DNA from 2 places in the Bacillus sp. ISL-75 genome. Region 2 is predicted to be linked to the other one. Evidence: riboswitches for the same ligand, from Rfam matches in the RefSeq annotation. Region 2 holds a riboswitch; the other holds the start of a gene.
The links. A riboswitch is a leader RNA that binds a small molecule or an ion and turns the genes downstream of it on or off. The one in region 2 is predicted to bind glycine.

Region 1 (16,756 bases), on a different contig from region 2:
TTTGTATAATTCAATTGTAATCTAAACTCTATGAAAAATTCAAAGACGATCATAATGGGGGATTATTGTGAAAATCAAGATTACCGATTTGAAAAAACAGTTAAAAAAATATGAACAAAAAGAATTGATTGAACTAATCGTCGAAGTGTTCAGGGCAAACAAAGAGGTACAAAACTACTTATCCAGTAAATTTCTAGGGGACGAAGTAATTGAAGTTCTTTTTCATCAAGTAAAGAAAAAAATTAAGAATGAATTTTTTCCAGAAAGAGGTTTTGGGAAACTACGACTGGCAGAGGCAAAAAAAGAGATAACGGCTTTTAAGAAGGCCACAAATGATGAGAAACGAACAGTTGACCTTATGCTTTTTTATGTGGAAATGGGTGTAGAATTTACCAATTCATATGGGGATATAAATGAAGGATTTTATTCCAGTATGGTGAAAATGTTTGATCAAGTTGCCATGGAATGTGATCGGGATGAAGAACTATACAAAGCATATTCTACTAGATTACTTAGTGTTTTATCCAAGGCAGAGGGAACTGGCTGGTGGTTCCATGAAGCTTTAGAGGAATCATATTATACGATTGAATGGGTTCATGATGAAGATGAAGACGAGGATGAATAGGTTAATGTCTTAAGCCTAATAAACAACATAGTGATATCAACTTTAGTTAGAAGAGTGGAATGAATGATGGTAAAAAGTAAGAACAAATCGAGCAGTACACCTAGACGAAAACGGTATAATCGGAATGCTAGGCTTCAAAATGCGAAGAAATGGTCTGAGCAGTACAATGGGAAAAATATCGCGAAAGGTTATAGTAACTGGTTTGGTGTAGACCTACTGTGTGCAATTAAAGAACTGGAGCTTCTAGGATATAAATTTAAACAATCTTATAAAGAAAAGGTGATTCAATCACTAATCGATAGGCAAAAACAAAAAGAAAAGAGAAAACGCGAAAAAGCACAGGAACAATTTTATGATGATTTTGGTTCATTTGATTTTATTGAAGGTTTTATATCGAATGGTTTTCCATATGGCGTTACCTTTGATGAAATAGATGGAAATGAGGATATACGAGGGCAATTAGAGAGCCCAGGCAAAATGCATACCTATATAGATGATGATGAATTACCATTTTAATTTACTCTAGATAGTTTTAAAGTTTTACAGTAAATATCTTATCTTGGAAAGTTAGTAGATTTTATTACTATAAAAATAAACTTAATAAAATTCGAAAGAAAGGCTGTTTTTATGAAAAAGAAATTAATATATAGTGGAGTTGGAATTTTGTTAGTGTTCCTTTTATTACTTGGAACCTATAAGTTAATGAATTCTAGAACCTTCCAGTTATTTGGTGGACTAACCGACCAGGTGAAGACCAATCAAAAGGTAGTCGCATTGACCTTTGATGATGGACCAACAAAAAATGTAGAAAAAATTCTACCCTTGTTACGACAATACAAGGTAAAAGCGACATTTTTTCTAATCGGTAATGAAATTGAAAAAAATCCTGTAGAAGCTAAAAAAATTGTAAGTGCAGGGCATCAAATTGGAAATCATACTTTTTCCCATCAGCGGATGGTTTTTACATCCCCTTCTAACATCAAGAAGGAAATTGAAAAAACGGATAAACTAATTCGAGAAGCAGGGTATAAAGGTCAAATTGATTTCCGACCTCCAAATGGAAAAAAACTCGTTGGCTTGCCCTATTATTTATATAACAATAATAGAGATACCATCACTTGGAGTCTTGAACCAGATACTTACTACACTTCTGCCACTGACAAAGTGAGTTATGTGAAGAAACATGTAAAACCTGGTTCCATTATCTTGTTACACCCAATGTATGATGATACTGGCGAAGAACTTAATACAATTAAAGGAATATTGCAATCATTATCAAACGAGGGATATAAATTCATTACAGTTAATGAACTATTGAAATTGAAGAAGTAAGAACTCCACAAAATGATTTTGAACTATAATGTCTTTTACATTTAAACTTACAGAAAATGCGCCTAGTTTCATATTTCTACCACCTTTTTATTAAAAATAAGAGTAGTCACCGCTGCTCAGGATCGGGAAATTATATCACCAGCTGGTAGAACTTGTTCAAAATACATATAAAACGTTGAAGCCCAGAGTGATGAAGGGTTGTTATATATAATGTTTAAATTTCCACGTATAAGCCAAAGATAATGCTATCCAAGGAACACTAAGGAAATCACTTTATTTTACATACTTTGGTTCGTGATTTCAGCTACTGGTTTTTGGGCATATAAAGGTGGTTAATATGTGGAATTCTATTGTTTCCTATCTTCCAGACTGGAAAGTTTTTATACAAGCTTTTATCGTGTTTTTCATTCCGTACATGATCTTCAGATTTTTTAATTGGATTCGCAAGGAAGAGTGATGAAAATGCGAGAACGGAAATTAAAGGATAGAAAAAAAGAAAAACAACCTAACAAAATTGAAGATCAACAAGAATCTAAGCCTCAAGGCTCAAATCATCTGTTTACAGATGATTTCACTTTAAACTTAGAATTAGTTAGACAAGAAATCGGTCATAACTGGGATGTGCACTTTCGAGAGTTTAATATTGGGCGTACCGGCATTCGAGCATCCATTATTTTTGTGGATGGATTATCAGATAAAGATCTGATTAATAAACATATTATGACATCATTGATGGTTGATTTCACAACAGAATATAAACAGGAGCTATCCTTTGTGAAGGGAAGCAATTTAACCAAATTTGTAAAAAATCATGTGCTGCCTATTAGTGAAGTAGAAGAGATTGGTTCTATTAAAGAGTTAGTATCAAAAGTATTAACAGGTTCTACCGCGCTTTTAATTGATGGATCATTAGCTGCGCTAATCCTTGGTACAACAAAATTAAAAACAAGGACGATTGAAGAGCCAGTATCAGAGGCATTAGTCAGAGGTCCACGGGTCGGTTTCACTGAATCCTTAAGTGATAATACATCTTTTTTGAGAGGGAATGGTGAAATTGAAAATTTATCGTTAGTAAAATTTCAAGTAGGAAAGCGTTCAAAAAAAGACCTAGTCGTCGCTTACATAAAAGAAATTGTGGATCCGGAATTAGTACAAGAGGTAGAAAAGCGAATTAAGAAAATTGATCTTGATAATGTGCCAGAATCAGGTTATGTAGAGCAGCTTATCGAAGATAATTATCTTAGTCCTTTTCCGCAGGTACAGAGTACAGAGCGTCCTGATCGTGTGATTGCTGCCTTGATGGAAGGTCGGGTATCCATTTTACTAGATGGGACGCCTTTCGCTTTGATCGTTCCGGTTACCTTTAGCATGATGTTACAATCACCTGAAGACTATTATGAAAGGTGGATTCCTGGCACGTTCATCCGTTTACTTCGTTATCTAGCAGCTATTCTGGCTCTTTTTACACCGGCTTTGTATATTGCATTCATCTCATTTCATCCAGGATTGATTCCTACTAAGTTAGCCATTTCCATTATAGGGGCGAGGTCCGGTGTTCCATTTCCTGCACTTATCGAAGCGTTATTTATGGAAATATCGATCGAAATTTTAAGGGAAGCTGGACTCCGGTTACCGAAGCCAATTGGTCCAGCAATGGGAATTGTCGGTGGGTTAATCATTGGTGAAGCGGCTGTACAGGCAGGGATTGTTAGCCCCATTTTGGTGATAGTAGTGGCGTTAACTGCGATCTCATCTTTTGCCAATCCTCAATATAGTGTAGGGATTACATTGCGTATTCTTCGCTTCGTAGCCATGCTTTGTGCTGCCATACTTGGATTATATGGAGTCATTCTATTTTTCCTTTTCATGACAAGCCATTTAGTGAAACTAAAAAGTTTTGGCGTGTCTTATATGAGTCCAGCCGTTCCTTATCGTTTAAGTGAATGGAAAGATTTGATGGTTCGCATGCCCCTTATGATGATGAAACGTCGTCCAAAGATGATGCATACGAAAAATCCTATACGTAAAAGATAACCTATTGTGAAAGGAACATGAAAGGATGATTGTCAGTCCAAAAGATCGAATTACCACGCCACAAGCAGCTGTTATCATCAGCAACTTTATTCTTGGTTCAGGAATCCTCACCCTGCCCAGAACAGCTGCAGAGAAGGTGAATACACCAGATGTATGGTTAAGTGTTATTTTAGGCGGGGTGATCGCGATAATCGCAGGGGTGATCATGGTCAAATTATGCCAACAGTTTCCCCAAAAAACAATTTATCAATACAGCCGTGAAATTGTAGGAAAATGGGTGGGCAGGTTACTTAGTTTACTTATAGTATGTTATTTTCTTTTAACTTCCGGGTTTCAACTCCGTTCAATGGCGGAAGTAATAAGGTATTTTTTGCTGGAAGGTACCCCTATCTGGGCAATTATGATGCCATTTATGTGGGTAGGTCTCTATCTGATCATAGGCGGTATCAACCCGATTGCCCGTCTGTTTGAAATTGTATTACCTATTACGATTTTCCTTTTTTTGCTAGTAGCCTTTATGAGCCTAAAAATATTTGAGATCGATAATTTACGCCCGGTATTGGGGACTGGATTCATCCCTGTGCTAAAAGGAGTAAAGGCGACGACTCTCGCATTTACAGGTCCTGAAGTCCTGCTGGTCCTCATGGCGTATATGCAACAGCCAAACAAAGCAGTAAAAATGGTCCTAGTTGGAATTTCCGTTCCATTGATTTTTTATGGGATAACCGTTGTGATGGTGATCGGAGCGTTATCCGTCGATGAAGTGGTCACGAGAACATGGCCAACACTTGATTTGATACGAAGTTTTGAGGTAACCGGTTTGATCTTTGAACGGTTTGATTCTTTGTTGCTGGTGGTATGGATTATGCAAATGTTTACTACCTTTACCATCAGCTACTACGCAGGTGCTTTAGGGCTGGCTCAACTTTCGAAAAAGAACATTCGTTCATTTATGTATGGTTTACTTCCACTTATTTACGTCATTTCCATCACCCCAAAAAATATCAATGATCTATTTAAACTTGGGGATATGATTAGCAATTGTGCATTGTTTTTATTTGGTTTACTACCACTTCTCCTTCTTATTATCGCGAGATGGAAAGGAAGAAAACAATGAAGTTAAGTCATAACAATATACGATTTCTCTTGGTTTCGCTGTCTGTCCTGTTACTCTTTTCTCTTACAGGCTGTTGGAGCAGTCATGAAATTGAAGAGCTAAGCTTAGGTGTAGGGGTGGCATTCGATATAGGGAAGAAGTCAACCATAGAGAAAAAGATAAACGAACAAGATGAAGGCTATTCCAAAAAAGATCAGATTACTACAACTTATCAACTTATTACCTCACAATTAGCAAGTTCAATGAGTAAAGAAGGGGGATCGCAACAACAATCTTTTGTTAATATCTCTGAAACGGGAGACTCCATCCTTCAAGAGGTTCGTGAATTATCATTAAGAACGGATCTTCCTTTTAATGCCAGTCACATGAAAGTCATTGTAATCGGTGATAAACTTGCACGATCGTATAGTTTAGATCGATTACTTGATCAATATCTTAGGGATAATGATTTTAGACCAAGCTGCCTTATGTTTATTAGTAAAGGGAGAGCTAGCAATACACTAGTATCAAAGGAAGCAGGAGAAGTTCCAGCATTTCGTCTGTTTGGAATGGTAGATAATGCCTATCGAACGACAAGAATTTTGCCTCCTATTTCGATTATTAAATTAGACGGTAAGCTACATTCAGGATCTAGTTTTCTTTTGCAAAATGTGATCTCGGCTAATGGAGATGTGAAATTTGCAGGAGCTGCCGTGATAAAAGGAAAGACAAAAAAACTGCGTGGTTTTTTAAATGAAGAGGAATTGGAGGGTATAACATGGATAACAGGCAAGGGGAAAGGCGGTGTGGTGAAAAGTTTTGATAAACAGACTAGTGGGCTAATCGTATATGAGATAGAGTCTATGAAAAGTAAAATCACCTCTCATGTTAAAGGAAACAATATCTCTTTTGATGTAAACATCGAATCAGAAGGGCGATTATCTGAGAATTGGGTGGTTTCAGGTAACTCTTTTGATAATACATTTCTAAAAAGGGCAGAAGAATCCACCGAAAAAGAAGTAAAACGATTGGTTGATCATACAATTAAAAAAACGCAAAAGGAATATCGAGTAGACGTTGCTGGCTTTGGAAACCGTTTAAGAATTGAGCATCCGAAAGTATGGGAAAAAGTCAAAAAAGATTGGGATCAAACATTCAGTGAGGTTCCAATTTACTACAACGTAAAAATAACAATCAAAGATTATGGAGCGTCAGGTCACAAGTAAGCCTTCTTTTTTTAGGGTACGAAAAAAGAATTATACTTCTTAAAACCCAAGCTTCCAATGTAGTAAGAATTAAAGCAAAAGCAGCCTGGCAACTTATTTTACAGGATGAAGAAATGTTGATTTAGCGAAGAAAGGGTACCTATTTAAAGGGGTATTGAGAAAAAGGCACAACTAGCAAATTTAGCCTAGTTGTGCTTTTTTGCGCGCAAAACTTTCGATTGTCCCCAATAAGAAACGTCCCTACTTATTTTATTATGCAACACTTCTGCTGCTATTTATAATATTTTTCCACGGTCTCGGAACAACTTACTAGAATGGATAGTGCCTATGTTTTTAACCAGTTGATGGAATACAGTTAACATGGTAAGTTTAATCTATATTTAATTCGTTTATTAAACTTACAAAAATACATAAAATGGTTTCAAATAGAAAGGATTTCAAATTCCACCTAAAAAAATCACAAATTATCCTAAAAAAAGAACATTCAAAAACATTCAAAAGATTCATAAAATTAGAGACAAGAAAACGTTTTCAAATGGGGGGAATCAAATGAATGTAATCAAAAAAGTAGGTCTAGTCATCGATACCATTTTTGAAAAATTCACTCTACTATCGTTAATTGCTTTAATTTTTGTCGTCACCCTACAAGTTTTTACCAGGAAATTATTTAATTTTGTTTTCTTTTGGTCAGAGGAAGTTACTCTTTTGTTACTCGCTTGGTTTGCCTTTATGGCCATAGCAGTGGGATTTCGAGAGTATATCCATTTAGGCATTGATTCTTTCACGAATCTATTTCCTAAAAGTTTTAATAAAGTTTTAGATAAAATCATCAGTGCCTCTATTTTTGCTTTCGGATTATATCTGGTAATCCAGGGCTGGGACTTCACGGTATTGATGATGGATTCAACTCTGCCGGCGACAAAATGGCCAAGTAGTATCACTTATGCGGTTATGCCTGTCACGGGTGTGATGATTTGTGTTTATTCGCTTTTACAATTCTTTAACATTAACACCACTCGCCACAAAGAGATAGAGGAGGGCATGTAACTTGGACAGCAACACAATTGGTATCATTATCTTACTATCAAGCTTTGTTATTCTAATCTTACTTCGTTTTCCCATTGCCCTTACGTTGATTGCCTCGTCATTGCTGACGGTTATCTATCTAGGTATACCTCTTCCGGTAGTGGGCCAGCAAATGATTCAAGGGATGAATTCCTTTTCTTTACTTGCGATTCCGTTCTTTATTTTGACCGGACAAATTATGAGTGAGGGCGGCCTTGCGACTCGAATTGTGAATCTGGCAAGTTTAATGGTTGGCAGAATTCGCGGTGGGCTCGCCATGGTTAACAGTGTAGCTGCATTGTTCTTTGGAAATATCTCAGGTTCTGCCGTCGCCGACGTTTCTTCCGTTGGGTCTGTTATGATTCCGATGATGAAAAAGAAGGGATACGAAGCAGACTATGCAGTGGGAGTAACGATTGCATCGGCCATTCAAGGTGTAGTAGTTCCGCCGAGTCATAATCTTGTTTTGTACTCCTTAGCAGCAGGTGGTGTTTCCATCGCCAGTTTATTTATGGCTGGGATTGTTCCTGGATTTATTATGTTAATTTCCTTAATGATCACGGGTTACATTATTGCTAGAAAACGAGGCTACCAAAAAGCGGACCCTGTTCCAAAGTCAGAAATTGGCGGGATCCTTCTACATGGACTTTTATCCTTAAGCCCAGCAGTCATTATTTTGGGCGGGATTATGAGTGGCTGGTTTACAGCAACGGAATCTGGGGCATTAGCTTGTTTGTATTCTTTTATTCTAGCGTTTGTTGTCTATAGGGAAGCAAAATTTTCGAATGTATGGAAAATATTAACCCGGACGATGAGAACTGTTTCGATGGTATTTTTCTTAATAGCAGCATCAGCTTCGTTTGGCTGGATATTAGCTTACCTGAAAATTCCGTCAATGGTAACGAACTTATTTTTAAGTATTTCTGATAACCCGATTATTATTCTATTGATTATTAATATTTTGTTACTTCTCCTTGGAGCACCAATGGACATGGCACCAATGATTTTAATTATGACACCTATTCTCCTTCCAGTTGTAACCAGCTTTGGAATGGATCCGGTGCACTTCGGAATTGTCCTGATTTTAAATGCTGGGATTGGCCTTTTAACGCCGCCGGTAGGAACCGTTTTGTTCGTCGGATGTGCGATAGGAAAGGTCTCGATACAACAAGGGACAAAAGCAATGATGCCATTTTTCTACGCTTTACTAGTTGTTCTGTTGGTTATTACCTATATTCCTGAGGTTGTCCTGTGGCTTCCTAATATGTTAGTCAAGTAACCGAAGGAAAGGTGAAAATAAAATAATAAAATTTTTTAAGGGAGGGTTACAAGAATGAAGAAAAAAAAGATTACAGGAATTCTAGCAGCAACGCTTTTAATGGGTAGCATCCTAGCTGCCTGTGGGAAAGAAGCAACGACGGGTACAAAAGATGGGGGTTCGAAAGCTGAGGAACCTAAATATACGTTCCGGTTGGCAGATAATCAGCCGCCAGATTATCCAACTGTTGTTGGAGACAAAAAGTTTGCCGAATTGGTTGATGAAAGAACAAATGGCCGAATTAAAATTGAGGTATTTCCATCTGCCCAATTAGGGGATGAAAAATCCGTGTTGGAACAGGTTCAGCTTGGAGCCATTGAGTTCACAAGAATCAATTCCAGTCCGCTTGCCGAGTTCAATGATCAGTTCACTGCATTAGGACTCCCATATGTATTCGAAGGCGAAGAACACTTATGGAATTTTCTTAACGGTGAAATGGGAACAAAATTGTTAGATGGTTTAGAGCAGTCAAAAATGAAAGGGCTTGCTTATTATGATTCAGGGTCACGTAGTTTTTATTCTACTAAACCACTAAAAGGTGTAAAGGACTTAAAAGGGCAAAAAATCCGTGTGCAGCAGAGTAAAATCAATATTGATTTCATGGAAGCACTTGGGGCAAGTGCGACGCCAATGCCATATGGCGAGGTATTCAGCGCGCTGCAAACAGGAATCATTGATGGTGCAGAAAATAACATCCCAAGCTTAGACTCTTCTAACCATTATCAAGAAGCGAAAAACTTTATTTTAGACCATCATCAACGGATCCCTGAAGTCCTGCTTATTAGTAAAGCAGCATGGGATAAGCTTTCAGAAAAGGATCAAAAAATTGTGAAACAAGCAGCACTTGATTCCGTTCAAGCGCAAAGAGAAGAATGGGATAAGTGGGAAGAGCGTTCTACTAAGAAACTGAAAGAGGCAGGAGTTACCTTCACTGAGGTTGATGATATTACACCTTGGAAAGACGCTGTTAAATCCATGGTTGATAAATATTCAAAAGATTATAAAGAGGTAATGGATGCCATTGAAAAAGCACGTCCATAATCGATAGCAGGCAGTAAGCCTAGTTGGTGAATATATCCATTTACCAGCTAGGTCTTTTCTGTTTAAAAAATCACTAATAGACAGGAATGAATAACAACAATGATGAAGTGGTGGAGAAAAATCGCAGAATTCCTAGAACGATACATCCTCTTAAAAAATCAATCACTGATGATAAAGCTCTGCGTTTTCTCCAGTTTTCTAGTTATTTTTCCAGTCATTTCAGTTGGAGTTATTTCATACAATCGTTCATCGGTTGAACTTGAAAATGTACTTAGACAATCGAGCAGCCAAGTAATTGATCAAGTAGAGTCACATATCGAATATTATTTACAAGATTTTGAGATTACCAGCCTAAAAATTATCAACTCTCCTGAATTATCGAGCCTTTTGAAATTGAAAGCGTCAGAAAATAGAGATCAATTTATTGAACCAACTCGTAACACCCTTAAAGAAGCAGAATACTCAAGAGCAGATATAACTAATATCACTATACTACTTAATAACAATCAGGTAATTGATACTCTTGGAAATAGAAATTTCTATCCTGCTACGAAAATGAAAGAGGAATATTGGTATTCATCTGTCCCACTTAATGGGATGAGTATGTTAGTTATGAGAAAGTTAAAATTAGAAAATAAGGAACAGCCTGTCATTTCACTCGTAAGGAGACTATATAATCCCCAGACGCTCTTACCTGTAGGCATGCTTATTATTGATATCAATTTCAGAAGAATTGAAGAAATCTCTAACAAGGTAACCATCAGTAAAAATGGCTATTTTTCCATTTTAGATGCGAACGGGCATTATATTTACCATCCTGACTTCTCAAAACTCGGGAAAAGGGTTGAATTCAAACAACTTTCAAACCTGAAAACAGAAGGAAGCAGCACGGAAATTTTAGAAAATGAACGGAGAGATTTTATTACCTATACTTTCTCTCGAAACCTCGGCTGGAGGTTTTTATCGGCAGTCCCATACCGAGATTTAACGGGGGGAATCGTTCAAATTGAAAAAGCCATATCCTTAACCATTCTTGTCTCTTTGATTATTGCCTATTTGATCGGGTTCGGATTCGCCACAAGCATCATTCGGCCCATCCGTCGTTTGCAACATTTTATGAAGGAAGTTGAAATTGGAAAATTAGATGGCAGAGTTCGAGTGGATTCAAATGATGAAATCGGACAATTGACTGCTGGTTTTAATAATACCGTTGAGAAACTATCCAACCTACTTGAAGAAGTATATGTCTCTAAGTTAAAGGAAGCAGAAATGTCACTTAAACAAAAAGAAGTCGAATTAAAAATGCTGCAATCACAAATGAATCCCCACTTTTTATACAATTCTCTTGAAACCATTAGGGGTATGGCATTGGAAGAAAATCAGGAAAATATTGCAACCATGTCTTTATCACTTGGAAAACTACTTCGGTATAATCTTAATAATCATTCATCTACCGTGAGTTTTAGAGAAGAAGTGAATTTTTGTGAAATGTATCTGCAGATTCAAAAGTTTCGCTTTGAGGACCGTTTTGAGTACATGTTTGATATTCCTCAATGGGTAATGGAATTGGAAATGGTGAAATTTTCCCTCCAGCCATTGGTTGAGAATTGTTTTGTTCATGGTTATGGTCCTAATACTAGAAAATTAAAAATTGTGATATCAGCTTTCCGTCATTCTGAGTCTTCCTTTGTTATTCGCATTTCCGATACTGGTGAAGGAATAAAGGATCATATTTTAGAAGAAATCAAGAAAAGAATGGACTTAAAAACGTCCACTAGTGATGGGAAAAATATAGGAATCGTAAATGTTCATCAAAGAATTCATTATTTGTTTGGACCCGAGTATGGAATAACCATTCAAAGTGAACAGGGTTCAGGGACTAAGGTATTAATCCATTTACCCATACTAGATCATCATGTGGAGGAGGAGAGAGTATGAAGAAAAATATCTTGTTGGTTGATGATGAGAGATGGGTTCGAACAGCTCTTAAGTGGACGATAAACAAGTTGAAGCTTCCTTTGCAAGTGGTCCACGAATGTGAAAACGGGTTAGAAGCACTCGACTGGATTAAGCATAATGATGCAGATCTAGTGTTAACGGATATTCGAATGCCGATAATGGACGGGCTTTCGTTAGTAAAAGAATTGAGTCATTTGAAGAAGAAACAGGATGTCATTGTGATCAGTGTTCATGACGAGTTTCAATTTGTTCAACAAGCCATTCGAACCGGTGTAACCGATTACCTTCTAAAACCAGTAGAGGAAGCCGAGTTAAAAGGGTGTCTTGAAAAGTGGCTAGAAATGAAATCAAAAGAAGAGACAAAAAGGAATACTCCAAAAAATGGGGATGAAAATCTTCCTTCCTCAACGATTGAAAAGGTTTTGCAGTATTTAGAGAAAACACCATTAGACCAAATTACACTGAAGGATGCGGCAGGGTCAGTCCATATGAATCCTAGTTATCTTAGTCAATTATTCAAACAACAGCTGAACAAAAAGTTTGTCGATTATATTACCGAGCTGCGAATTGAGGAAAGCAAACGTTTGTTACTAAATACAAGCTTACGATTAGCTGAGATTGCTGAGAGAGTGGGATACTCGGATTTAGCCTATTTTAGTAACAACTTTAAGAGACTTACAAGCTTTTCACCATCAGAGTTTCGAAAATCAGCGCTTGTAAAGGTACCGGAAAAAACTCCATAAAGGTCGACGAGCCAAGAATCTAGTTTTTGGCTTCTTTTTTTTGATTGATTTAAGTTTGCGTTTAATTTATATCAATTTTGCGATCTTATCTGGTCCAAAGCTAGGACTTTGGCTATGGGTATATATATCTGAATATTTCAAATCTTAAAAAAACACAAATTCACCTAAAAATATTCTCTATTATTGTTTACCTTCTAAATTATACAATTATTTCGATTGAAAGCGTTTTCTCTTGAAGGAGTGATAGGAATGTCATGAAACGTTTAAGATTTAACTAGTTTTACTCTTTTTTGTAAGTATTTTAATAGGAAAACGGGGGAGAAATAGAATGAAACTATTTTCAAAAAAAGCATCAACATTAACGATTGCTGCATTGATGTTATCATCGCTTGCTATTCCATATGCAAGCGCGGAACCGGGAAAATCGAATGGCAATAAGCAAAATGCACCTGCCATTGAAGCGAGGACCAAAAACATCCTTGTACAGGGTGAGAAGCAATTTAAGGACCTTAATAATAACAGTAGACTCGACCCCTATGAAAACTGGCAGGTACCTACTGACGTACGTGTAAAGGATCTAGTGAAAAAGATGACGCTTGAGGAAAAAGCAGGAATGATGCTTATTACTGAATTCCCGCAATTTAAAGATAACAAACTAGTCCTGCCGAATAAATTAATAAATCAAAACACACGATATTATATTTTTCGGCAAACTCCAACGACAGATGTCATCGCAGACTATAATAATCAGCTACAGGAAGTAGCTGAGCGATCAAGGTTAGGGATCCCAATTGTTATTACTTCAAACCCGAGGAATCATGCCTCAACAGATTATACGAATAATAGTGAGGGGGCAGGCCTCCATTCTTTTTGGCCAGGTCCTTTAGGTTTAGCGGCAACACGCGATTCCAGTCTTGTGAAAGACTTTGCGGAAACGGCCGCAAAGGAATGGCGAGCATCGGGTATTCGTAAAGTTTACGGGTATACAGCCGATATTGCTACTGACCCTCTTTGGGCAAGGATTGAAGATACATTTGGAGAGCAGCCAGAACTAGCTTCTGACATGATTTATAACGTAATCAAAGGTTTTCAAGGAGATGAGCTTGGTAAAGACAGTGTGGCTATCACTGTGAAGCATTTCCCAGGTGGTGGAGCACGTGATAACGGCTTAGATCCTCATTTTGTGGAGGGGAAATTCAATCCGTATCCAACTGAAGGCAGCTTGCTTGAATATCATATTCCGACCTTTAAGGCAGCAATTGCAGCTGGAGTATCGTCGGTCATGCCATATTACGCATTTCCAAGCAATACGAGTGCTGACCAAGGTTTGCCATGGTATAGTGAAAATCAGCAATTTGAAGAAGTTGGCTTTGCTTTAAACAAAGCGCTCATCACTGACCTCTTACGTGGAGAGCTTGGTTTCAAAGGATATGTCAACTCCGATACGGGTGCTATTGGTAATAATGCCTGGGGTGCTGAAGGATTAACACCAGAACAAAAATTTGCGAAAGCAATCGATGCCGGGACAAATATCATTTCTGGCGCATCCGATCCGACGCCAATTATTAATGCAGTGAAAAATGGATTGCTTGCAGAAGAAAAAGTAGATGAATCGGTCACTTTTTTACTAACAGAGATGATGAAATTAGGCCTTTTCGAAAACCCTTATGTCGATGGTCAAAATGCGCTTGATGTAGTCAATAATCCTGAATCACAGAAAAAAGCGGATGAAGCACACCGGAAGTCATTGGTTCTATTACGCAATGACAATATCGATGGTAAAAATGTATTACCATTGGGTGATAGTGAAATAAAGGATGTCAAACTATATATTGAGATGTTCCCAGGTGGAGATGATGCAGCGGCCACCAAGAAATTAAAAGAAACTATTAAAAAATATGATACTTCTATCACCGTAACGGATAATCTTGAGGAAGCAACACATGCGTTTGTTTGGGTCCGACCTGTTCAATCGAATTGGGATAATAATCCACGGATAAACATTGGCCCTGAAACAGGAATTACTAATGTTGATAGAATTATTGAGATTCAGAAAAAAGTTCCGACGATTACTGCGATTAACTTCACTAACCCATGGTTGATTGATCAAATTGAGCCTAATGCTGCAGCAGTAATCAGCACGTTTGGCGTAAAGGCGGAGGCAATCGTAGACGTTATTCGTGGAAAATACAATCCGACAGGGAAACTTCCATTCACCATACCTGCTAACAAAAAAGCAGTAGACAACGAGGTTGGAGATATTCCAGGCTATGTAGAGGATCCTTCCTATGTCTATAAAAATAAAAATGGGGATTCTTACGGATTTGACTTTGGATTAACATATAAATAAGAGTTGAAGGCACATGAATACATTAAATAGTAATGGAAAAGTGTCTGTTTACTATGGCCTCTGTATTTCTATAAAATTATAATAATTAATTAAATTCAGAAAATTCATTTGACATCATTCTTTGAATAGACTAGGATTAAATTAAATTCATAATTGCGGATGAGTATTGTGGGAGAGACTAAACGCATTGTTTAGCACCGAAGGAGCAAGTCCCAAAAATTGGGCTCAATCTCTCAGGTAAAAGGACCACAATAGGACGCGTCTCTGGAGAGCGCCATGTGCCACCAAAGGAGTTATACTCTCAGGTAAAAGGACAGAGGAAAATGGGGAACGCCTATTTTTCTCTGTCCTTTTTTTGTGGAGAAAAATAGTAATAAACATAAAAAGGAGGAGTTAAACACAAAACTAATAATGGGAGAGTCGTAACGATCCTAAAAAAGATTTAGGGCCTAAAATTTTACCATATTGTGGTGTGAAAGCATGATTGGTAAAGGAATCCTGTATTTACAGGAGTGGCTGTTACGCATCATGATTGTCCTGTTGATTATTTACTTTTTAGAAAATGTAAGCGCTTATTCATGCCGAATTGACTAAAAAAATATTAAATTTTCATTAGAATAAATTTGCAATTATTGATTTTACATATTATTTAAAGCCATCAAAAAATTGCAAACATCCTTGAAAAGTAGAGAGAGGGAATTCATATGCAGGAACAAACATTGTCAAGAGGTTTAAAAAACAGGCACGTTCAACTTATCGCTATTGGCGGGGCTATCGGAACAGGATTATTTCTTGGAGCAGGTAAATCTATTCATTTAGCAGGTCCATCGATTTTATTTGCTTACTTGATTACAGGGGTAATTTGCTTTTTAATCATGCGCGCCCTGGGAGAACTGCTTTTATCCAATTTGAAATATCATTCTTTTGTTGACTTTGTAAGAGACTATTTAGGTAATATGGCAGCATTTATCACAGGCTGGACCTACTGGTTTTGCTGGATTTCAATTGCAATGGCCGATTTAACAGCTGTTGGTCTCTATACTCAGTTTTGGTTTCCAAGTGTACCACAGTGGATGCCAGGATTAATTGCACTTGTCGTTTTGCTCGTTATGAACCTTGCAACCGTAAAGCTTTTTGGCGAAATGGAATTCTGGTTCGCATTAATTAAAGTCATTGCGATACTTGGATTAATTGTTATCGGAATTTTCATGATTATTAAAGGCTTTTCCACAAATTCAGGCGCATCCAGTTTCACGAATCTATGGAGCCACGGCGGCATGTTCCCAAATGGCATAAATGGCTTTATCCTCTCATTCCAGATGGTCGTGTTTGCTTTTGTTGGCATTGAACTTGTAGGACTTACTGCAGGTGAAACAGAAGACCCGGAGAGAGTTATCCCAAAAGCAATCAATAATATTCCTATTCGGGTATTAATTTTCTACATTGGCGCCCTTATTGTCATTATGAGTATTTATCCGTGGAACGCCATCAATCCAGCGAAAAGCCCATTCGTTCAAGTATTCGTGGCGGTTGGTATCGCTGCAGCTGCTGGTATCGTCAATTTTGTCGTTCTAACATCTGCAGCTTCGGCATGTAACAGCGCCATTTTCAGTACAAGCCGGATGGTATACTCACTTGCCAAAGATAAAAATGCACCTGTACCATTTGCAAAACTTACTTCTCGTCAAGTACCTTCCAATGCATTGTTCTTTTCTACTGTTGTCATTTTAATTGCCGTTGTGTTGAACTATGTAATGCCAGAAGGAGTATTTACGCTGATTACAAGTATTTCTACAGTATGTTTCATCTTTGTTTGGGGAATTACTGTCGTCAGCCATTTGAAATACCGCAAAACCAGACCAGATCTTGCGAAAGTGAACAAATTTAAATTGCCGCTTTATCCATTTTCCAATTACTTAATCCTTGCCTTCCTAGCGTTCGTGCTTGTCGTACTTGCACTTGCGGAA
Region 2 (16,756 bases):
CAGCAAGTCTTCTCATCATGTAGTTCGCATTTAATACAGCGTACTCTGTTACCGCTTTTAAGCCATCTGGTCCCATCGAGCGGATGTATGTGTAAGCACGAACATTGATTCCGAAGTTTCCGTAATATGGCTTCACACGGCCGATTGATTGCGGGCGGTCATAATCAAGGACATATTCTTCGCCTTGCTTTGTGATAATCGGCTTCGGTAAGAACGGGATAAGGTCTGCCTTCACCCCGACAGGACCGGAACCAGGGCCACCGCCTCCGTGTGGGCCAGTGAATGTTTTATGAAGATTTAAGTGAACAACATCAAATCCCATATCTCCAGGTCTTGCTTTTGAAAGAACGGCATTTAAGTTTGCTCCATCATAATAAAGCTTGCCACCGGCTTCATGGACAATTTCAGCCAATTCAAGAATGTTTTCTTCAAATAGTCCAAGCGTATTCGGGTTGGTTAACATTAATGCAGCAGTATCTTCGCCAACAACCCTTCTTAAATCTTCAAGGTCAACAAGACCATGTTCATTTGATTTAACGGTAATTGTTTCTAGACCAGCAATCGTAGCGGAAGCTGGGTTCGTACCATGAGCAGAATCAGGGACGATTACTTTTGTACGGTTCATATCACCGTTAGCCTCATGATAAGCACGGATCATCATTAAACCTGTCCATTCCCCATGAGCCCCTGCCGCAGGTTGCAAGGTCACTTCATCCATACCTGTTATTTCGATTAAATGCTCCTGCAAATCGTATAAAAGTTCAAGAGCACCTTGAACAGAGCTTTCATCTTGCAGCGGATGTACATGTGCAAATCCGTTAAAACGCGCTACATTTTCGTTGATTTTCGGATTATATTTCATCGTACACGAGCCTAGTGGATAGAATCCTGAATCGACGCCATGATTTCTCCTCGAAAGGGCAGTGTAGTGGCGCATAATATCAAGCTCCGAAACTTCAGGAAGTTCAGGCTCTTCTGTACGAAGGTAACCATCAGGAAGGAGACCGCTGAGATCTAGTTCCGGTATATCCATTTCCGGCAGGCTGTAGCCGATGCGGCCTGGTGTACTAAGTTCAAAAATGAGTGCCTGGTCTTGATTATGCATGGAAATCCCCCAATTCTTTCACTAGAGTATCAATTTCTTCCTTCGATCTTTGTTCTGTTACAGCAATCAGCATATGGTTAGCCAGTTCTGAATAATCACGCCCTAAATCATAGCCCCCGATTATTCCTTTTTGTAAAAGGTTTTGGTTGATTTCTTTTACAGGCTTAGTTAATTTCACAACGAATTCATTGAAGGAATGGCCATCATAAACAACTTCAAAGCCAGCTTCCTTAAAAGCATTTTTCGCATAATGAGCTTTTTGCAAGTTGGCCGCAGCCATTTCCCTGACACCCTTTTTACCAAGTGCGGTCATCGCTACAGATGCAGCGAGGGCATTTAATGCCTGATTGGAGCAAATATTTGATGTAGCTTTATCACGTCGGATATGCTGTTCACGAGCTTGCAGTGTTAAGACAAAACCGCGGCGTCCTTGGTCATCCGTTGTCTGTCCAACAAGACGGCCTGGAACTTTCCGCATTAACTTAGTAGTGACAGCAAAATATCCGCAGTGCGGTCCGCCAAAGGCAGTTGGGATCCCAAACGGCTGCGCATCACCAATAACGATGTCAGCACCAAATTTACCTGGAGGTGTTAATACCCCAAGGGACAGTGGGTTACTTGAAACTACAAACATGGACTTATTTGCATGAATGATTTCCTCAAGCTCTTTTAACGGCTCGACTCGCCCAAAGAAGTTTGGATATTGGACGATAACGGCTGCAACATCTTCATTAACTAGTCCTTTTAATGCGTCTAGATCTGTTACACCATCTTTGACTGGTACTTCAATCACATTGAGGTACTGACCCTTTGCATAAGTTTTAAGAACATCACGTGATTCTGGATGTACCGCACTGGATACAACTATTGTTTTTCGTTTGGTATGGCCTGCACTAAGCATCGCTGCTTCAGCAAGTGCAGTTCCGCCATCATACATCGATGAGTTGGCAACATCCATTCCCGTTAACTCACAAATCATTGTTTGGAATTCAAAGATAGCTTGAAGTTCACCTTGTGAAATTTCTGGTTGATAAGGTGTATAAGCTGTATAAAATTCTGATCTAGAAATAACATGGTCGACAATTACAGGCATGTAATGGTCATAAACACCTGCACCTATAAAAGATACGTTTCTTTTCAGGTCAGCGTTCCGACTAGCCATCTTAAAAAGCTCTTTCATTAAGTCCGTTTCAGACTTGGCCGCTTTTATATTGTACTCACCCTTAAATCTTACTTTCTCAGGGATATCGCTAAACAGTTCATCAATAGAGGAAACACCAATTGCCTCAAGCATAGTCTTCTTATCTTGTTCAGTCATAGGTAAATAGCGATGTTTCATAAACCTAACTCCCTTCTCTTATTTCTTTTCTTTTTTATAAAAAGGTGTTGGAACTACAGTAGCTTTTAAACGTTTGCCGCGAATTTCAACTTCAACTTCGGATTCAAGACCCGTAAATTCTGCATTGATTAGGGCAAGACCTATATTCCTTTTTAACGTTGGTGATTGCGTTCCAGTTGTAACCTCACCAATTAACTGATCACCTTTATAAACAGGGTAGCCATGACGTGGAATCCCGCGATCAATCATTTCGATTCCTACCAATTTTCTTGTTAAGCCCTTTTCTTTTTGTTGGATTAACGCTTGTTTCCCGATAAAGTCATCTTCTTTGTTTAATTTCACAGCGAAACCAATTCCAGCTTCTAGTGGTGAAATTTCTGGAGATAGTTCTTGACCATAAAGTGCTAAAACTGCTTCAAAGCGAAGTGTGTCGCGTGACCCTAATCCACATGGGATTACTCCATCTTCTTTACCTGCAGTTAAAATGTCTCTCCAAAGGTCCACAACATCTTCTGCATCGCAATATACTTCAAAGCCATCTTCACCAGTATACCCAGTTCTTGATACAAGTGCCTTTTTCCCATTTAGGATTACATCTTGTTGGAATTTGAAAAAGCCAATTTGGCTTAAATCATTATCTCCCGCAAGCTTTTGCAATACTTTTTCCGCAAGTGGTCCCTGGATAGCCAGCTGTGCTGTTTTTTCCGATAAGTTTTCTAAAGAGACATCACCAGTTAAATGGTCTTCAAGCCATTTGTAATCTTTTTCAATATTTGATGCGTTTACTACTAAAAGGTAATGATTGTCTTCGATCTTATATACAAGCAGATCATCAACAGTACCGCCATTTTCATAACACATGGCGGTGTACTGGGCACCTCCATTTTTTACTTTTGATATGTCATTAGTCATCATTTTTTGTAAAAACGCTAAGCTATTAGTGCCTTTTACTTCTATTTCACCCATATGGGAAACATCAAATAAACCTGCACTAGAGCGAACAGCTTCATGCTCTTCTTTAATGCTAGAGAATTGAACCGGCAGTGCCCAACCTCCAAAATCAATGGTTTTTCCACCCCATTCTTTATACACATCAAAAAGTGGAGTTCGTTTTAATTCAGACATTCTTAATCCCCCTTCAATCTTTGGCGCAAATTATTCATTAGATAATATAAAAAAGGACAGAAACCTCCTATGAAACGTAAGAAGGTCTCTGTCCTTGCACCTGAAAGTTTACCTAAAAAGGCTTTCCCCTTTGGTGGCTGCTTAAAGCTAGCAGCGCTCTCCAGAGCTGCGTCCTACAAGAGTTCTTTTGCCTGAGAGATTCACATTTCTGCTTGCTCCTTCGGCGCTACATAAGTAGTCTCTCCCCTTGTTATCATTCGCATTATAATATTATCTAAACTGGTCATACTAATTATACTTATAAAATAAATTACCTTATTAAAATATTTAAAACATTCAAAGCTAATATCATCCTACCATTAAAATAATACATTGAGCAATAACTTTATTAGAAAAGCAAAAAGCTGGAAATTGAACAAAAAGGAGTTGGAACCATGTCGATCGAAATTGAATTTGATTCCTCCTGGAAGGATGATTTTTTACATAGAATTGAAAACGATGGTCCATGGGGGAATTGGGAACTTTTTAAACTAGCAATTGGAGTTGAAAAACATCTCGTCATTCCAGATTTCAAGGGTTTATTAGCACCTAGCCATTTACCCAATCTAACCCCACTTCCTCACCAGCTTGAAACAGCAAAACAAGTAATTGAAAACATGAATGGGAAAGCCATCCTTGCCGATGAAGTAGGACTCGGAAAAACGATTGAGGCCGGGCTGATTCTAAAAGAATATATGATTCGTGGATTGGTGAAAAAGGTATTGATTCTTGTCCCTGCATCCTTAGTTACTCAATGGTCGATGGAGTTGAATAGCAAATTTTTCATTCCAGCCATTTCACAAAGGAAAAGCTATGTGTGGGAACAGTGTGATGTTGTCGTTTCGTCAATTGATACGGCCAAACGAAATCCTCATCGAGATATAATTTTTAAGCAGGACTATGACCTTATTATCATCGATGAAGCCCATAAACTTAAAAATAACAAAACAAAAAATTACGAATTTGTCCAAAATCTGAAAAAGAAATTTTGTTTACTATTGACGGCAACGCCCATTCAAAACCGTATCGAGGAAATTTTTAATCTGGTTTCATTATTAAAACCAGGACATTTAGGCAGCGAAACAGCATTCTTTGAAAAATACAAACGAGATGCACGTTCATTAAATGATGATGAGCATTTAAAAGAATTAGTAAACAAGGTTATGATTCGGAACCGGCGGGCAGATACAGGCATTGAGTGGACGAAAAGGCATGTGGAAACCATTCCGATTGAATGCACTCAAGAGGAGAAAGATCTTTATGAGTCAATTACTGAATTAAAAAATGAGGGGAATTGGGCACAGGCAAGTTCATTCTCCGTAATGACATTACAGCGTGAGGCATGCAGCAGTAGAGAAGCAGTTTTTTATACATTAAAAAATATGCTGCAAAAAAAGGAAAATCCAACCCCAGCTTTCGAAGAACAAATTCAGTATTTAATAACAAAAGTCGAAGCTGTCCAGAAGAATTCAAAAGCCGAAAAAGCATTAGAATTAATTCAAAAAGTAAATGATAAAGTGATTATTTTTACAGAATACCGAGCAACACAAATGTACCTCCAATGGTATTTAAAACAGCATGGAATTTCATCTGTCCCTTTTCGGGGCGGCTTTAAGCGGGGAAAAAAGGACTGGATGAGAGAATTATTCCAAAAGCACGCTCAAGTCCTTATTGCAACTGAAGCAGGCGGTGAAGGAATTAACCTTCAGTTTTGTAATCATATAATTAACTTTGATTTGCCATGGAATCCAATGAGGCTCGAACAACGAATTGGTCGTATCCATCGTCTGGGCCAGGAAAAGGATGTCATGATTTATAATTTTGCGATAAAAAATACTGTCGAAGAACATATTTTGAAGCTTCTTTATGAGAAAATACATTTATTTGAAAAAGTAATTGGTGAACTTGACGATATATTAACAAAGTTGGAATTTGGCAATATAGAAGACCATTTAATCGATATTTTTGGACAATCCTCATCCGAAGGCGAAATGCGAATTAAAATGGAAAATTTATCATCAATGATTGAATTTGCTCAGGACATGAAGAAGGGAGATTCCCATGCAGCAGCAGGAAATTCATAACTTTTTATTGAACTATTTTCAGGCTAATGACTGTGCAATTGTGGCGAATAGCCCAGGCTATTTGACTGTTCAGTTAACAGTTGAACTTGATAAGGAATTAATGAATCGGCCTTTTTACTGGCACTATTTAGAAAAAACGGGTGGAATTCCAAACCCGATGAAGTTAACATTTATTACGAACCAAGATGCCGCTCCTGAAAATATAAAGGGGGAAATCATTCATTTTGGTTCACCTCGGCTACATCAAATTTTTACTTCGACGAAAAATTTAGCCAGCTATATCCGACTTTATGAAAATCATCGGAATCAAAACAAGCAAACTCCTTTACTACCATGGCTTTGTATGAATGTTAAGATCTCCTATCAATGTGACCGTAAGCGGGATATTTTCAAATCAATCGGCTTACAACTCATTAACGGAAAAATGGTTGAAGATTTCCATGACAGACTGCTTGAAATACCGTTAACACCAAAAATACCTGATTACTCCTTTACTTTGTCACCTTTAGTGAAACCTCAAAGCGGGATGATGAGAGTTGAAACCTATCTTACATCCATCATTGAGAAGGATGACCACTCTTGGGCAATAGACGCGCGAGAACGTTGGGATAAAGATTTACACCTCTTGAATCATTTTTACGAGGATGTTGAAGATGAAAATGAAAACTTTGAAACCGAAAAAATGGCACTAAAGGAACAGTACGAACCAAAAATCTCCATATCCTTCATCAATGGCGGCCTATTTTATCTCACTGAAAAAGCAATATAAGAGACAGGGTGTCAGGCACCATGTGAAATTTTCACATGGTGCCTGACACCCTTAAAAAATATTTTTGAAAATAAAGAAGGATAAGGAGGAACCTTGTCGAATATTATCCAAAGAAAAATGAAAAGGCGGTGGTACTTATTGTTAGCGAGATAGAAATTTTAGCAAATCGAATCATTACAGATGCTGCACGAAACCAGGCAACAGATATTCACATTATCCCAAGGAAGAGGGACACACTCGTCCAAATCCGATTAACCAACAAGTTAATTCCTCGACTATCCCTTCCAAGAGATGAATGCGACAGATTAATCTCACATTTTAAATTCACAGCCAATATGGACATTGGAGAAAGAAGACGACCACAAAGTGGATCCATTTTTTGTGAAGTTGACGGAAATTTAATGGGGCTCAGGCTTTCCACACTCCCTTCTAATAATAGAGAGAGCCTTGTCATCCGGCTATTACCACAGCAAGAACAAATACCTTTTCACCAACTTTCACTCTTCCCAGCAATGACCCGAAAACTACTTGCCCTTCTCAAACACGCTCATGGATTAATAATTTTTACCGGGCCGACGGGCAGCGGAAAAACGACTACTCTCTATTCCCTTTTAAATGAAACCGCCCACTTATTTCATCGTAATGTCATTACACTCGAAGATCCCATTGAAAAAAACTATGACTCAGTCCTGCAGATCCAAGTCAATGAAAAAGCAGGCGTCACCTATGCAGCCGGACTAAAGGCAATTCTTCGTCATGATCCTGACATAATAATGGTCGGTGAAATTAGAGATGCTGAGACGGCAAAGATTGCGGTAAGGGCTGCATTAACAGGCCATCTAGTGCTTTCCACGATGCATACCCGTGATGCGAAGGGAGCGGTTTATCGCCTGCGTGAGTTTGGTGTGAATTGGTTAGAGGTCGAGCAGACACTTATTGCCATTACTGCCCAAAGGTTGGTTGAACTTACCTGCCCTTTTTGCAAAGGAGAGTGTTCACCTATTTGTTATTCCTATGGCAGATGGAAACGCGCCAGTGTATTTGAACTTTTATCCGGACGAAATTTACACGCAGTAATGAAAGCTGCTCAAGGAGAAAAAATAGAAATTCGTTACCGAATGATAAAAGATGTAATTAATAAGGGCATTGCCCTTGGATATATTCAAGAATCTGAATATGAACGATTGGTATATAACGATGAAACGGTCTAAATGGTCAGTCAATGAACAAGCAAATTTCCTGAGAAGAACCGGTGAACTATTGGCAAGGGGGTATCCAATTGCTCTAGCAATTGAATCCATAGCATTACAATTACCGTCAAAACGAAAGGAGGATTTAAATGGATGCTTAGAAGAGTTGAAAAAGGGTTTACCGTTTCATGATGCATTAAATAATCTTGGTTTCAACAAAGACTTAGTCGGTTATGTCTATTTTGCGGAGCAGCATGGCAGCTTTGCTGATGCTCTGTTAGAAGGAAGTGATCTTGCCCTATTAAAAGATAAAGACGTACACAAGTTGCTCAAGTTGCTTCAGTATCCAATGGTGCTTTTAGTTATTACAGGTTTTCTATTTATTTTTATAGAAAATACATTGCTGCCAAGGTTCACCACCCTTTTTTCATCACTTGGTCTGGAAGCAAATTTTTTCACAAATGTCATTTATGCTTTTGATCAATACTTCCCAACTGTTATCGGTACCCTGCTTCTGATCCTAATTATGGGAGCCGCTTATTATCTTCTCTTTTTTAGAAAACTCTCCGTCCTCAAACAAAGGTCACAACTTGTTCGAATACCTTTTGTTGGCAGGATCCTCAAATTGCTGTTTACCCACTACTTTTCCATTCAACTTAGCTTTCTCTTATCAGGTGGATTATCAGTTTCCGAAGCCTTACAACTATTTGAACAGAATCTCAGGCATCCTTTTTACAGTCACTTAGCTAAAACGATTAAAACAAAGCTAATTACCGGAGAAAAGTTGGAGACAATTTTAGCGTCTCTGTCGTTTTTCGAAAAAGAATTTCCGATGATTGTAAAACACGGCCAAGAGAATGGAAAATTGGAGCAGGAGTTATTATTTTTCAGTAAGCATTGTGTCACTAACATGGAGGAAATGATAGAAAAACGGTTAACAACCATCCAGCCAATTCTTTACATTTTTATTGGATTCATGGTGGTTTCGATGTATTTAGCGATTCTTTTACCCATGTTTCATTTACTAGACGGCATTTAAAAAAATGGAGGTTAATAAAAATGATGAAAAATGAAAAAGGTTTCACTTTAATTGAAATGATGATCGTCATGCTCGTAATTTCGGTCTTGTTAATTATCACAATTCCAAACGTTGCCAAACATAATTCTAACATCAACAATAAAGGCTGTGATGCCTATGTTAAAATGGTCCAGGCACAAGTTCAGGCTTATGAAATGGATAAGAATAAAGTACCAACTATTGCGGAACTAAAAGCAGAAGGATATATAAAGGGGGACGCTAAAGGTTGTCCAAACGGAAAGACAGTTGAAATAGACTCTGAAGGTACTGTAACAGCTGTTGCATCAGTAACCACTCCATAATGAATACGCATCAAAAAGGCTTCACTTTAATTGAGTCCTTGTTAGTTCTCTCCATCTTCATGATCATCTCCTCAATTACAGTTTTCTCCTTAAAACCACAGCACTCAGTAATGGAGGATGAGGCCTTTTTAATCCAATTAAAAGCCGACCTATATTATGCTCAACAATATGCTATCTCCCATCAGGATGAAGTATCCATTGTTTTTGTTCCAGACCAATATAGGTATTATCTGTCTTTGTGGCCGGAACCAACGCCGATCGTCAATCGAAATTACAGTACAAATATTTATCTCAAAGAAGGTTCTCTCCCCTTATATTTGAAATTCCTAAGCGACGGAAATGTAAACCAGTTTGGAAACTTTTTTATTCAAACAAAAAATAAAACATATGTTATTACCTTTTTAATTGGAAAGGGTCGGTTCTATGTTAAGGAGTACTAGAGGATTTTTTTTGCTTGAACTGCTACTTTCTTTATCTGCCTGGTTAATGCTTAGCTTATTTTTACTGCCTTTATTAATCGAACTAAGAGAACAATCACGACAATTGGAATGGGAGAGCAAGGCGAGGCAGCTGATGTATGAGGAACTACAGACCAAATTAATCAGTAATAAAACATTTTCAAATTACACTTCCATTTTGAATGGAGTTGAATTCAAAATCAAATGGAAAGACACCGGAGCAGCTGACCAAAAGGAGGTGTGTGTAAGAATTGAAAAAAATTCATTACAGCCTGAAACCGAAATTTGTGGGCCCCTTGAATGAAAATGGATTTACGCTCATCGAGGTACTAATTGCTTTTTCAATTTTTACGACGATTATTTTCTTTATGACACCTGTTTTTCAAATTATCCTGACTAATAAGGACACTGAGGCATCGTTACAGGCAATGGAATGGGAAATTTTTTCGAGCCAAATCAAAAAAGAAATAAGGCTGTCCACTCGTGCCGAAGTGATTTCCGGAAGGTTAATTCTAACGAAGGATACTGAAACCATTCAATATGAAAAGTACGGTACTAATCTTAGGAGACGTGTGAATTCAACTGGTCACGAAATAATCCTCCAAAATGTTTCACAATATTCGTTCACCATTTTAAACAATACAGTCAAAACCATCGTAACGGATCTACGGGGAAAAGAATACTCATTTACAGCTTTTCCATTAGTAAATTCGGGGCCAGTCCCATGAAAAATAATGAAAAAGGCTTCACTTACCCACTTACCTTGTGCCTAATCATCCTTTTTTTATTATTTTTCTCGGTACGTATTGAACAATTGTTATCCGAAAGAAAAATGGCACATGAAACGGCTATCATCCTCCAAGAGGAGTACTATTTTCTATCGTCGATAAAAAAAGTGGAAGTAATATTTCAAAAGAGTGGGATCTTACCTGTCAAAGGAACAATTAGTTTTGTTAACGGCACCATGGATTACCAAGCTGAAACTCCTACTGGATATGTCCAAAAAGTCAATTTTATTCTTCACCTCCATGCTGTTGCCAAATCAGTCATTGGACGGGGCTATTTTGATACAAGGACAAAAAGATTAAGTAAATGGGTCGAATTAAAATGAAGAAATATGGACATACTTGTTTATGAAAATTAAAGGCAGGTGTGTCCATGAAAACAAACGACTATGTGAAATATATGACCCAAACCATCGTGAAATACGCAGACCAACCGAAGGATGAACGAAAACGAATTCGTACAGCTCGTAAAGAAACAAAAGCTTCTTTTTGGTATCGCTGGTTCGGAATTCTACCCTACATCGTTTATTTTGAAGTCAAAAAAAGACGAAAATTGTAACGAGAGGATGCTGGGTCTGCTTCGTTATTTTTCCAAAATATCTATATTTCTGCTATTGACAAGAGATTATAAATGAATTTTGGCTATTTTTTTATTATATTGTTACAATATAAAGTCGCAAATTGTGAACATTTTCTAAACTTATAGTGTTAACATTGTTAACCTCATTCCCATGTTACAATGGCTGTATTATAATGGAATAAATTATGGGGGTCCGAGGTGAACAGTGATGGAACAAACATTAAAAATAACAAACGTTTTGTCAGATCCAACACGGTACTATATTTATCAATACATTACAAAACGTCATCAAGAAGTAACCGTTCAAGAGGTGGCGGAAAATTTTAATATTCATCCGAATGTAGCAAGATTGCATTTATCAAAGCTTGAAGATGTAAATATGTTAGCATCTGAAACCAAGAAAACAGGTAAAGGTGGCAGACCAAGTAGATTATATCGTTTATCTGACGATGTAATCCAGCTGCATTTCCCGTTTCGCGACTACATGCTTTTATCCAAAGTCGCACTCCAAACAATGATTTCGCTTGGAGAAGCAGGAAAGCAAGCCCTTTATCTAACCGGAACACATTTTGGCACAGAAGTGATTGAACAAGAAAAGGCAAAAAGAGCATTTGGTGAGGAATTAGAATTTGAGCAAAAGCTAACAATATTAAAAAGCGCTGCAACGCTTGCAGGTTTTTATCCAGAATTTGAAGCAAACGGTGAAAAAACAAAAATCTTTTTCCAAATTTTCAATTGTCCATTTAAAGAAGTGGCTGAAGAACATTCGGAAACAGTATGCAGTATGCACCATGAATTTCTAAAAGGAATGTTTGGAGCACTATTTGAATCCGTTGAGTTGATTGAAAAAGAAAATATTATTTCTGGCTGCGAAACTTGTTCATATCAAGCGCTGGTTACAAACTAATTCGAAACCATTATTTACATTATGCCTCCTTTTCCTTATAATATTGTAATGATGGTATCGTAGGGTAAAAGGAGGGGGATACATATGGATCGCATGTTCAGAGTTTGTGGTTTCTGGACGGGCATTTTTACAGTTATGTTTTATCTAGGTGATATGGATAAAACGGCAATGCTATTCTTAGCCCAAACAGGTTTTTTCGTTCTGCTTAGCTATCTTAAATTATCCGAGCGCATGTATTTGTGGGTATTCGGAGCATATTTAACAGTTTTCTTCGCAGGTTTCACTTATTGGACTACGTTCATGATGGTGCCTGGTGCAGGTCATTGAGAAACAATTAGAAAAAACGTCGGAATACTACCGGCGTTTTTTCTTTATTCAACGAAAACGTCATTTTCATTTAACTTAAACCCTTTTTGCTGGATAACCACATGAAAATAGGTGCTTATTCCGGATGGCATGATCAAACTACGAATCGCTCGATTCCGTTTGCTGACTTCTGAAAATGGATTGGGGTCATAATGGTTCGCTAATTCTTTTAGAATTCCGGACCTTAATAAAAATTCATCCTGTCTGAGTTTGGTAATTAATTCTAATTCTACCTGTTCACCCTTTTGAATGAGATAATCAAAATGAATATGCGTGGTAATATCCATTTCACCTGGGTGCTGTAAGACATCATCAATCATCTGATGCTGATAATACCCTCTTAAACTCCCCTTTGCCCTCCTTGGGTCCATCCACTCCTCAAGTGTATAGCCATAATCAGCTGTCACAACCATTCCTTTTATGAGAGACTGAGCAATTTCCCGCACCATCTTTTCCATTGCTAACGGGATCTCTATCCGCTGTTTTTCCTTTAGTTCAAGCTTGCTTTCTTGTAAAAAAAACAGGATGTCTGAATTTGTTAACAATACTTTTTGCTCATACAGTTCGTTCCTTCGAATCCCTATCATAACCTCATAAAGCTGCCCATCGACTTTCTCGATCACACGAACTGGCAGGGCATCGAATAGTTCATTGGAATAAACCATTCCCTCAAAAGCCTCAATATTGCTGATACTTTCTACTTGGACAACCGAAAAATTAGTTAGCAATTGCCTTTGCAGTTCCTGATGATAGGGACTGCTTTCTACAATTATATATTTTATTGGGGTTTTAATCGTTTCATGCCATTCCTGTAAAAATGCCTCCGCAAAACGTCCATTCCCAGCGCCAATTTCACAAAATACTGGAGCTAATTGTGTCCTTTTACATACGTGAGAAAACCATTTTGCGATCATTCTTCCGTATATATCAGATATATTGCTTGTTGTTATGAAATCTCCTTGTCGGCCAATTTTCTGTTTATTTTTCATATAATAACCGAATTCAGGATGATATAAGGCTGCCCCCATGAAATCCGCATAGGTAATTAACTCATTGGGTGAATTTGAAATTAAACTCTTTAAAAATATATTCATCTATTCTCCTTTTCAAATAAACACTATTGACACAGTGTAAACTTTATAATATTGTAAGGATAGTAGCTTAACTTTTATCCCCTCCCATATTAGAATAGAATATCCCCCAGAAAAACCCTTCTCAAATTGGAGAAGGGTTTTTCTATTTTTGTCTTCTCTCTATCCTCTAAAATCCATTCAAGAACGGATTACTATCCATTTCATCAGCAATGGTTGTTACAGGGCCGTGGCCTGATAAGACATACGTTTCCTCAGGCAAAACAAGCAGCTTATCATGAATGCTTTTTAATAGCTGTACCTCATTTCCACCTGGTAGGTCTGTACGGCCAATGCTGCCTTGAAACAAGGCATCACCTGAAAGAACAAACCCATCCTTTTTGAAATAAAATGAGACACTTCCAGGTGAATGTCCTGGTGTATGAAAAATGTCAAACTCAAAACCACCTATTTTCATTTCTCCTTCATTTTTTAAAATAAAATCAGCTGGCTTTACTGTTATTGAATCCTGAATCATAAAAAATTGAGAACCATTTAAGGAAGAGTCACCCAGCCATTTTTCCTCTTGTTTGTGAAGATAAACTGGAATTTTATAAAAATCCCTTACTTCATCGACACCCCCAATATGATCGAAGTGCGCATGGGTTAGAAAAATTGCGAGAGGTTTTAATTTCCTATTGTTCAACAAATGAATGAGTTTTTTCCCTTCACTGCCTGGGTCAATAATTAAACACGAACGATCTAAATTTTCTACAATATAACAGTTAGTTTGAAGTGCCCCTAATGGGATTTGTTGCCATTTCATTCTTTAGTACCTCCAATTGAAATTGCGATATTATTATTTTACACTAAGTAAACAGTTGAGAGAAAGAATTCTAATTCAATGATCTCTTATTTGCACTCGACAAATGAAAGAAAAAAATATAAAATAATAGTCGAATGTATATAATATAGGTACATAATTTTCTTTGGAATGTTTGAGGCATTGCCTGCTTATGATGAAAAAGGGGGATTTACCATGGGTTTAGTAATTATTTTTGCTATCGTAACCATCCTTGGAGCTTTCGGTGGATTTTCAGCACTAAAGAATAAAAATTTCTTAGGTGCATTTTGGGGTGTAGCGTCATTTGTGACTTTTGGTTGGTTTACAGTTATGACTATTGTTCATTCTGGTTTTCCAACAGGACATCACTAATAATCTTAAAAAGACTGCCATCAGGCAGTCTTTTTTCTATCCCTCGTTTAACAGTGTGGTTACCCGCTCTACTTTATATTCCATACTACGCTTAACATCCCTTCGGTCATCAATACGAATCGTTGTAGCGACCCGCTGGATTCCTTCAGAGAAGGGTACCTCATGCATTTCTTGAATTACTTCAAAAAGGATAGGTAATTCACCTTCAATTATGGTATTCATCGGTGTTAATTGGAAACGAATCTTCCCTTCTTCTTGATATTTCCTCAAAACTTTTTGAACACTTGCCACATATTTACTGACACTTGGTGTTTCCGTACCAATTGGAATGACTGCTACATCTACAATGGCCATGCACTATTACCTTCCTCTCCTATATTTTCATCACAACGTGATTTTATCATATTGGGAGATAAAATAAAAAAATGACAACCGTATTGTCATTCTTTTATCAGCTCATATATTTTCTTGGCCTTAATATCGATAATTTTTTCAAACTGATTCCCGTACAAAAGTGCATCACCAGTAGGAGATAAAAGAATGGGCTCATTTTCTAACCCATCCATGATTATGCTGCTACTTCCGTTCTTTGGATTATAAGCTAGGAGTTGGAAGCCCTCTGTATAGGAATCCGCTTCACCACTTGTGACAGGACTAAAGGTAAAAAATTGTCCCTTCTGCTCATTATAGTCATAGAAAGGAACTAACCAATCTGAATAATTTGTAAGTTGTGGAATAGAAAACGTGAATAGCTTTTTCATTTCTTTGTCAAAAAATGAATAGTTGGCCATCGATTGATCTTGTTCATTAACAGAGACAGTCACGAGCAAATTTCGAAATTCGGAAAAATCGATTGCTGAAGAAAACAGTGTCTTTTCCATCCCATTTTCTAAACTTCTATCAATAAGTGGTGCAAATAAGGAAGGATTATTTTCATCCCAATTAATGAAGGCAACCTCGTTCTCACCCTTCCATTTTATAAAAGGTTGGGGCAAGGTAAGTTCGGTAGTGTTTGACTTATTTAGATCTAATAATAATACTTGAAAGCTCCAATCCTCATTAAATTTCGTGATCAGAATCTCTGATTCCTTATAAGGATTCCACTCAAAAGCTAATTCATAGGAAGCAAAAGATTTTTTCAATTGTTCCTTCCCTTTTATATCTATAATTGTAACTACTCCTTCGTATGATGACGGCGAGGTATGAATTAACATTCTCTTTTTTGAAGGACTAATTTGGACGTTGACTATGGGATATTCACTTTTATAAATTAGTTCACTTTTACCTGTTAAAAGATTGTACTGATAGACACTTGAAGTTTGTTCTAGATTTGTAATGTAGAGGACTTGGGTTCCAGAAAGCCAGCCGACGAATTTATAAAATTCACCATCAGGGATGGAAATAGGTAATTTCCATTCGTTTCCTAGAGCAGTAGCAGGTGATTTAGGCTTTTCATTTTTAGCGGTAACTTTTTGTTTCAACTGCTCTTTTTGAGCACATGCAGTTAAAATGAGAATTAAAAAAATTAAACGGAGGATCAGAAAAATAGGATAATTTCTTTTTTGCCGGCTCAATTTATCAATATTTCCTCCTCTCATTTTCGCTCTCATAGGTTATTACGTTTTTTTGACAAAAATGTTTCAACTTTTTAGCAAATAATACTAAATAGGAAAAAAGCCGCATGACTGCGGATTTTCCCTTTGGAGATTATTGATTTAATTTATTCTTTATTAGCCATGCTGCACCAAGGACACCTGCATCATTTCCTAATGTAGCCAAAGCAAGTTTCGTGGAATCCTTTACGGGTGAAAAAGCAAACTTCTCAAAATTATTTTTTACTGGATCTACTAATATATCGCCTGCTTTTGAAACACCGCCGCCAAGAACAATTTTTTCCGGATTTAGGGTGTTGGCAATACTAGCTAATACGAATCCTAAATGAAAGGAAACCTCATCCAATACTGATTGGGCCAATTCATCACTATTACGGGCTGCATCAAAGACATCTTTTGCTGTAATGCTGCCATTCTCAGCAAGCTTTTCAGATAATTCACCTTTTATCCCCTTAGCTAGTTCAATCTTAGCTAATCGAACAATGCCTGTTGCAGAAGCGACCGTTTCCAAACAGCCGGTCTTCCCGCAATTGCATGGTGCACCACCCGATGGGATGGCTGTAATATGACCTATTTCTCCCGCAGCACCATTAATGCCTTGAACAACTTTGCCGCCAACAATTACGCCGCCACCGACACCTGTTCCGAGAGTGACACAAACAAGGTCCTTCGCTCCAGCGCCCGCTCCCATCCACATCTCACCCAATGCCGCAGAGTTTGCGTCATTTTC

Region 1: linked by a shared signal. The riboswitch ahead of J7E63_RS21280 (amino acid permease) and the one ahead of gcvT (glycine cleavage system aminomethyltransferase GcvT) in region 2 are both predicted to bind glycine.

What each region holds. Positions count from the first base shown of each region.
Region 1 is NZ_JAGGQX010000053.1:12,022-28,777, reverse strand. It holds gene J7E63_RS21340 (DUF6155 family protein) at 68-625, shown strand; gene J7E63_RS21335 (hypothetical protein) at 689-1,141, shown strand; gene J7E63_RS21330 (polysaccharide deacetylase family protein) at 1,253-1,957, shown strand; gene J7E63_RS21325 (spore germination protein) at 2,420-3,991, shown strand; gene J7E63_RS21320 (spore germination protein) at 4,017-5,108, shown strand; gene J7E63_RS21315 (Ger(x)C family spore germination protein) at 5,105-6,313, shown strand; gene J7E63_RS21310 (TRAP transporter small permease) at 6,863-7,360, shown strand; gene J7E63_RS21305 (TRAP transporter large permease) at 7,362-8,657, shown strand; gene J7E63_RS21300 (TRAP transporter substrate-binding protein) at 8,712-9,737, shown strand; gene J7E63_RS21295 (sensor histidine kinase) at 9,837-11,675, shown strand; gene J7E63_RS21290 (response regulator transcription factor) at 11,672-12,439, shown strand; gene J7E63_RS21285 (glycoside hydrolase family 3 protein) at 12,768-14,789, shown strand; glycine riboswitch at 14,949-15,048, shown strand; gene J7E63_RS21280 (amino acid permease) at 15,494-16,756, shown strand, end outside.
Region 2 is NZ_JAGGQX010000014.1:29,711-46,466, reverse strand. It holds gene gcvPB (aminomethyl-transferring glycine dehydrogenase subunit GcvPB) at 1-1,105, opposite strand, end outside; gene gcvPA (aminomethyl-transferring glycine dehydrogenase subunit GcvPA) at 1,098-2,444, opposite strand; gene gcvT (glycine cleavage system aminomethyltransferase GcvT) at 2,463-3,569, opposite strand; glycine riboswitch at 3,656-3,735, opposite strand; glycine riboswitch at 3,739-3,826, opposite strand; gene J7E63_RS06325 (DEAD/DEAH box helicase) at 4,004-5,692, shown strand; gene J7E63_RS06320 (YqhG family protein) at 5,670-6,461, shown strand; gene comGA (competence type IV pilus ATPase ComGA) at 6,590-7,672, shown strand; gene comGB (competence type IV pilus assembly protein ComGB) at 7,638-8,690, shown strand; gene comGC (competence type IV pilus major pilin ComGC) at 8,711-9,031, shown strand; gene comGD (competence type IV pilus minor pilin ComGD) at 9,031-9,471, shown strand; gene J7E63_RS06295 (hypothetical protein) at 9,482-9,793, shown strand; gene comGF (competence type IV pilus minor pilin ComGF) at 9,741-10,217, shown strand; gene comGG (competence type IV pilus minor pilin ComGG) at 10,214-10,600, shown strand; gene J7E63_RS06280 (YqzE family protein) at 10,648-10,833, shown strand; gene J7E63_RS06275 (helix-turn-helix transcriptional regulator) at 11,063-11,761, shown strand; gene J7E63_RS06270 (DUF2626 domain-containing protein) at 11,846-12,088, shown strand; gene J7E63_RS06265 (class I SAM-dependent methyltransferase) at 12,133-13,221, opposite strand; gene J7E63_RS06260 (MBL fold metallo-hydrolase) at 13,388-14,023, opposite strand; gene J7E63_RS06255 (DUF2759 domain-containing protein) at 14,237-14,413, shown strand; gene J7E63_RS06250 (MTH1187 family thiamine-binding protein) at 14,450-14,767, opposite strand; gene J7E63_RS06245 (YqgU-like beta propeller domain-containing protein) at 14,854-15,987, opposite strand; gene J7E63_RS06240 (ROK family glucokinase) at 16,121-16,756, opposite strand, start outside.